Regions from separate parts of the Alteribacillus bidgolensis genome, predicted to be linked through region 1. Evidence: riboswitches for the same ligand, from Rfam matches in the RefSeq annotation. Region 1 holds a riboswitch; each other region holds the start of a gene.

Region 1 (2,269 bases):
TTAAATGGTTTTTATTGTTTTTTACTATTTATAAATTTGTATCTTTCCATTCGCGCTATGAGGGAATTGTATATGGCGCATCGATCTCCTTAGGGTTTGCTTCGGCTGAAAATGTAATATATCTCATGGCGACTGGAATTGATTATGCAATAGGTAGAGCTCTACTTTCAGTTTCCAGCCATGCTTTATTTGGAGTAGTAATGGGGTATTATATAGGATGTGCTCAAATTGCATCAACAAAGGTAAAAAAAGTAATCTGGATGATATTCTCACTTATTGTGCCTCTTGTTTTACATGGGTTATATGATTTGATATTATTGACCGTCCATAAAAATGTAATAGTTATCATTGTACCATTTATGTTTTTCTTATGGTGGTTCGCATTGTCGAGGTCAAAAAAAGCGAATGAAAAAATGGCATAAGAAAGGATGGAAGTTATGGCTGTTCAGACTCGTTATCGTGTAATTGTCCGCTGTCCTAAATGTGGTGAAAAATATATTCTTCGAGGAAGAAACAATGAAAAAGGAGAGCTCGAAACAGGATTTAAGCGATGCGTATGCGGTAATGAAACGAATCTTCACATTGATGCAACCCCGGAATAATTTGTTATTGCAATTATGCTTTTTATCGTGTACGGTTTTACTAACAACAATTACATTTTTATATTCTTATCGAGAGAGATGGAGGGAAAGGCCCTATGAAATCTCAGCAACCAGCCACGCAATGGTCAGGTGCTAAATCCGACAGACGATATACTTACTCGTCTGAAAGATAAGATGAAGTGTACATGCCTTTATAAAGCAGGCCTTCTTCTTATCGAGAAGAAGGCTTTCCTATTAGGGAAAAAAGAATATACATAAAAAATGAGGTGCATAAAAATGAGCAGTAAACACCATATAGAAACAAACTTAGCGCAAATCGGCAATAATCAAGATGAAAAAACAGGGGCTGTTAGTGCTCCCGTGTATTTTTCAACTGCTTATCGTCATGCTGGAATTGGACAATCCACTGGATATGACTACTCTAGAACAGGCAATCCGACAAGAGAAATACTCGAAAATGCGATTGCTGCACTTGAAAACGGCAGAAAAGGATTTGCTTTAAGTTCTGGAATGGCAGCCATACAAACGCTCTTTGCTATTTTTGAAAGTGGAGATGAAATTCTTGCCTCACAAGATTTGTACGGAGGTACCTACAGGCTTTTTGAAGAAGGCTGGAAAAACTGGGGAGTAACTATACAATATGGAGATCCTCGTAATTTAGAAAATTTTGAGCGGTTGATAAACGAGAAAACCCGCGCTTTGTTTATCGAAACACCAACGAACCCATTGATGCAAGAGGCTGATATTGACGCTCTTGCTGCAATCGCAAAAGACAAGCAATTACTGCTTATCGTAGATAACACCTTTTACACTCCTGTTTTGCAGCAGCCTTTAGACAAGGGAGCTGATATAGTTATTCATAGCGCTTCTAAATACTTAGGAGGTCACAACGACGTTATTGCTGGATTAATTGTTGCTAATGATGAAAATATTTGTGAGCGAATAGGGGCTTTTCATAATGGCATGGGCACTATTTTATCACCGATGGATTCTTGGCTGCTTATGAGAGGGATGAAAACATTGTCCCTTCGTATGGAAAAACATACAAAAAATGCACAGGAAGTTGCAGACTTTTTAAATAAACACGATAAAATTGCAGATGTTCTCTATCCAGGTAAAGGTGGAATGTTATCTTTCCGCCTTCAAAATGAAGAATGGGTGAATACTCTTCTGCAGGAACTGGACTTAATAACATTTGCTGAAAGTCTTGGCGGTGTAGAAAGTTTTATGACCTATCCAGCAACCCAAACCCACGCTGATGTACCAGAAGAAGTAAGAATAGCAAACGGTGTATGTAATCGGCTGCTTCGTTTTTCTGTAGGTATTGAAAATGCTGAGGATTTAATTGCAGATTTAGACCAAGCTTTAGCTAAATTATAAGCGCGCTCTTAAAAAGAAAGGATGACAGAGTAGTGGAATTTCTTAATAAATTACAGCAAAACATGCTTGTCGGTGACGGTGCTATGGGCACCTATTTATATGATAAAGGTATTACCGGGTGTTTTGAAATGTTGAACCTGAGTAATCCAAATACAATAAAAGCTGTTCATAAGGAATATGTAAAAGCAGGTTCTGATGTTATTCAATCGAATACATATGCTGCAAACAAAATAAAACTTGAAAAATACGAACTAAGTGAAAAAACAGTAGAAATAAATAAGGCAGGA
Region 2 (2,269 bases), 1.6 Mb from region 1:
GACCGCCAATAACAAAACGGCCAGTCGGATTAATAAAATACTTCGTTTCATTATCGAGTAGCTTTTCCGGTACAACCGGTTCAATCACATGTTCTTTCAAATCACGGTCGATTTGTTCTAACGTTACATCTGCATGATGCTGTGTTGAGATCACAATCGTTTCGACCCGTAAAGGCGTTCCATCTTCCCCATATTCCACTGTCACTTGCGTTTTTCCATCCGGGCGCAAGTAAGGAACGATCTCTTTTTTACGTACTTCTGTAAGTCTTCTAGATAGTTTATGAGACAATGAAATAGGTAGAGGCATTAACTCTTCTGTTTCATTATCGGCATAACCAAACATTAAACCTTGGTCGCCTGCCCCAATTGCTTCAATCTCTTCCTCCGTCATCTGCCCTTCTCTGGCTTCAAGAGCCTGATCTACACCTTGGGCAATGTCAGCAGATTGTTCATCAATGGAAGTCAATACGGCGCATGTTTCATAGTCGAAACCATATTTTGCACGAGTATAACCTATATTTTTCAATGTATCTCTTGCAATCCTTGGGATGTCGACATAAGTAGAGGTGGTAATTTCCCCAGCTACCAGCACCAACCCTGTGTTGACTGTGGTTTCGCAAGCCACACGAGCGTTAGGATCCTTTTCTATAATTTCATCTAAAATAGCATCTGATATTTGGTCGCAAATTTTATCAGGATGCCCTTCTGTAACTGACTCTGAGGTAAATAATCTCCGTCCTGCAGTTGCCACGTGTACTGCCTCCTTTACCAAATTTGGTATTACGGCACTCATACCCTGATACTTCTTATAAGACGAGAAGGAGAAAAATCTTGTTTAAAATACAAAAACCCTTTTCCATGGCGAGGAAAAGGGATAGTAAACGTTCACCTTTTTCGCCTCTTATCTTCCAAGACGATATCCGTCTTTCCAGGTTAGCACCTTTGCCCCTTATATTACGGGGATGGTTGCCGGGCTTCACAGGGCCTGTCCCTCCGCCAGCTCGGGATAAGAGTATCCGTTCGCGAAATATCATAACGCAGTTTACTGCTTCTGTCAAATAAATTACCTTTGTATTTTACAAGCTCCTGAAGCACAATCCCCTCCTAACAGCTGGTGGCGGCGCTTTGCTATTTGTTTATAAATAACCTTGCCTGCTCGGTCTGCACCAGGCAAATAGAAGAGAAAAGCGAATCTCTTTCCCGCAGGAAACAGCTGAAAGATTCGTTTTACCGCTGCAAATCCTGTGTATAAATAGGTATCTTCTTCAAGAAGGTGCATCTCCTGCTTCATTCTATCTTCCTTTAAAAACGAATATTCCTCAAATATAGAAGGATCCTCTATGGAACGCCAGGTTAACAATTTATGTTTATCCCATTTTTCTATCTCTTGTTTCGTTTTTTGGCACAAAGTGCATGTTCCATCATAAAAAACAACAAAAGACTTGTTTGTGTTTGTGATTGTCACTGGATCATCTCCTTTACGTTAGTCTCATTTTAACATTATAAAATTTCTATCATCTATCAATTATAATAAATACGGACCAACAAACATTTTGTATAAATCTTTTAACAAAAATCACGAATTAGTATAGACTAAATAAATAAATGTGTTATACTAATTCATAATTAAAATGATAATTATTTATTAATCAGAGAAAGGGTTTTGCCGCCATGACGACGATTAATTTTTCAAACGAGTTAAACGAGCTTCTTCATGGAGGAAATGTTCTTAACGATTTACCAGTATCTAGATTAATTGAAAAGTCCCTGCAGCGTAATGAGGGTGTATTGACTTCTAGCGGGGCTTTAAGCGTAGAAACTGGAAAATATACGGGGCGGTCTCCTAAAGATAAATATATAGTTGACGAACAATCTGTTACGAATTTAATTGATTGGGGTCCTGTAAATCAGCCGATTAGTAAAGAAATTTTTTCCTCCCTTTATAAAAAAGTAATCGAGCATCTTAAAAAGAACAATGAATTGTTTGTAACCCGCGGATTTGCCGGAGCAGATCCAGCGTACAGTCTGCCCATACAAGTTATTAATGAGTATGCTTGGCATAATATTTTCGCAAGACAATTATTCATCCGGCCTGAACAAGAAGAATTAGAAACTCATGATGCTGACTTTACAGTCATTGCTGCTCCAAATTTTAAAGCAGACCCTGCTGAAGACGGAACAAAATCAGAAACGTTTATCATTGTTTCTTTTGAAGAACGAGTCGTTTTGATTGGCGGTACGGAATACGCAGGAGAGATGAAAAAGTCTA
Region 3 (2,269 bases), 1.7 Mb from region 1:
ACAATAGAGCTTTATCAAGGTTCTTCTTTTCTCCTTGCAGCTGCACAAATAAGGTTCCGTAACTGCCATCTCTCGTTTTAGAAACTTTCCCCTGCAATATATTCACGCTGACACCGCACGTTTGGATCAGTTCTGTCATGACGGGCTGCTCTGCATCTTCACCAAGAAACATTAATTTGACTACAGGCCCTATATTTCTATCTTCTAGTAATCCTTCAATTGCTTCCATCGTTTCTTCCGGCTCCGTCACTTGTTTGACAAACTCTTTGGTCATGTCTTGCTTCGGGTGGCGGAAAACATCAAGCACCATCCCTTGTTCAACTACTTTTCCGCCATCCATCACTGCTACGCGATGACAAATTTTACGAATGACATGCATTTCATGTGTAATAAGTACTATTGTAAGTCCTAGTTTTTTATTTATATCCGTTAAAAGATCAAGAATGGAATCTGTCGTTTTTGGATCAAGAGCTGAGGTCGCTTCATCGCACAACAAAACTTTAGGGTTGTTTGCAAGCGCTCTTGCAATGCCTACCCGTTGTTTTTGACCTCCGCTTAACTGAGAAGGATAAGCATCTCCACGCCCATGGAGTCCTACTAGTTCTATAAGTTCCTGTACTCTTTCTATTCTTTTTTTCTTTGGGACGCCTGCTATTTCCAAAGGAAAAGCTATATTTTCCTCTACCGTCCTGGACCAAAGCAGATTAAAATGCTGAAATATCATACTGATTTCTTGTCTTGCTTCTCTTAAAGAGCGTCCGGAAAGCTTTGACATGTTCCAATCAGCCACCGAAACCTGCCCTTGGCTTGGCCGCTCTAGCATATTTAACATGCGGATCAAGGTACTTTTTCCAGCACCGCTGTATCCAATAACCCCAAAGATCTCGCCTTTATTTATCGATAAATTTACGTCATCGACAGCTGTTATGTTTCCGCTTTTTGCTTGAAACACTTTCGATAAACGATTTAAAGTTATCATGCTGTTATCCCTCGTTCCTTTAATTCCGACTAAACTTATCAGAAAACTTCATAAAACGCCCTAGAAAAATCCGCCTTGTCAGCACGGATAGACAACCTTTTATTATTCTCATTAAAACTTTACAGGTCCTTACAAAGCTCGTCAACTGCTGTGCTATTGGTAAAAACTGCACATTGGTCAGTGATATTTTGTTTTTTCCCTTTTTTCATTGAGCGGAAACAAAAAACCTTTCTGCCGATGCACAGAAAGGTGTATATAAGTAATCATCCTTCCTCTCATCACTCAAAGCATATTACACTTTGCAGGATTTGGCACCGTTTTCCATTGTTTAATAAAATACATGGATGGTTGCCGGGTTTCAAAGGGCCAGTCCCTCCACCTCTCATGATAAGAGATTTATTGTATTGTCAGCCAAATGGAATAATAGCATGTGGGACAGGAAGTGTCAATTATTAACTTTGGATTTGAAAAATTTGGCTCACCGCCAAGTCCTATAGCGGAAGACGTAGTATATACTTATACTTTGATCCTTTTTAACAAAGTTAAGGCATTCCTAAGTACTAAAGAGTATCAAAATGAAGGGGGCTGTCCCATAAGTCTGTTCGGCGAAATTTTTTAATTAACTTCAGCTGAAATACACGTAGACTCCCTCCGGAAAAGCAAAGATAAAGGAACTTCTACTAAAACCGCACACGTCCTGTGTGCAACGTAGAAGCCACCACTTCCTGTGGAAGTAAGATCCCGCACTTGTGCCCTAAGGGTGAAAGCGAAGTGTATTTCAGCTGAAAAAACCTTTTGGGACAGCCCCGTTTAACATATTAATAGCATGTAAAATCAGTAATAACATAACATCAATCCACTACGTTTCACTCAACCAGCATCAAGTACATTAAACTGAGCACGAACAAGCCGGTAATATTCCCCGCCTTGCTTCATTAATTCATGGTGGCTGCCTTGTTCCATAATCCGTCCGTGATCTAATACAACAATCTCATCAGCTTCTCTAATCGTAGATAATCGATGGGCAATCATAATTGCTGTCCGCCCTTCTAACAGCTTTTTCAAAGCCGATTGAATGATCTGCTCAGTTTCTGTATCTATAGATGCGGTCGCTTCATCTAAGATTAATATACGAGGATCAGCCAGCAGAGCTCTTGCAAATGAAATAAGCTGCCTCTCCCCAACCGATAAAACATTTCCGCGTTCTTCCACTTCTGTTTCATATCCATTCTTCAATGCCCGTATAAACCCGTCCGCTCCTACATGGTAAGCTGCTTTTTTTACTTCTTC

Evidence for each region. Region 1 has a riboswitch for S-adenosylmethionine ahead of CEF16_RS03225 (methionine biosynthesis PLP-dependent protein). Riboswitches for the same ligand answer to the same signal wherever they lie in the genome.
Region 2: another riboswitch for S-adenosylmethionine. It lies ahead of metK (methionine adenosyltransferase); the one in region 1 lies ahead of CEF16_RS03225 (methionine biosynthesis PLP-dependent protein).
Region 3: another riboswitch for S-adenosylmethionine. It lies ahead of CEF16_RS11330 (methionine ABC transporter ATP-binding protein); the one in region 1 lies ahead of CEF16_RS03225 (methionine biosynthesis PLP-dependent protein).

Annotation. Positions count from the first base shown of each region.
Region 1 covers NZ_KZ614149.1:602,200-604,468, forward strand. Annotated here, with positions in the region: gene prsW (glutamic-type intramembrane protease PrsW) at 1-422, shown strand, start outside; gene CEF16_RS23560 (hypothetical protein) at 438-602, shown strand; SAM riboswitch class I at 666-778, shown strand; gene CEF16_RS03225 (methionine biosynthesis PLP-dependent protein) at 879-1,982, shown strand; gene CEF16_RS03230 (bifunctional homocysteine S-methyltransferase/methylenetetrahydrofolate reductase) at 2,015-2,269, shown strand, end outside.
Region 2 covers NZ_KZ614149.1:2,177,805-2,180,073, forward strand. Annotated here, with positions in the region: gene metK (methionine adenosyltransferase) at 1-751, opposite strand, end outside; SAM riboswitch class I at 899-1,013, opposite strand; gene CEF16_RS10865 (thiol-disulfide oxidoreductase DCC family protein) at 1,064-1,465, opposite strand; gene pckA (phosphoenolpyruvate carboxykinase (ATP)) at 1,672-2,269, shown strand, end outside.
Region 3 covers NZ_KZ614149.1:2,260,673-2,262,941, forward strand. Annotated here, with positions in the region: gene CEF16_RS11330 (methionine ABC transporter ATP-binding protein) at 1-979, opposite strand, end outside; SAM riboswitch class I at 1,252-1,373, opposite strand; gene CEF16_RS11340 (ABC transporter ATP-binding protein) at 1,850-2,269, opposite strand, start outside.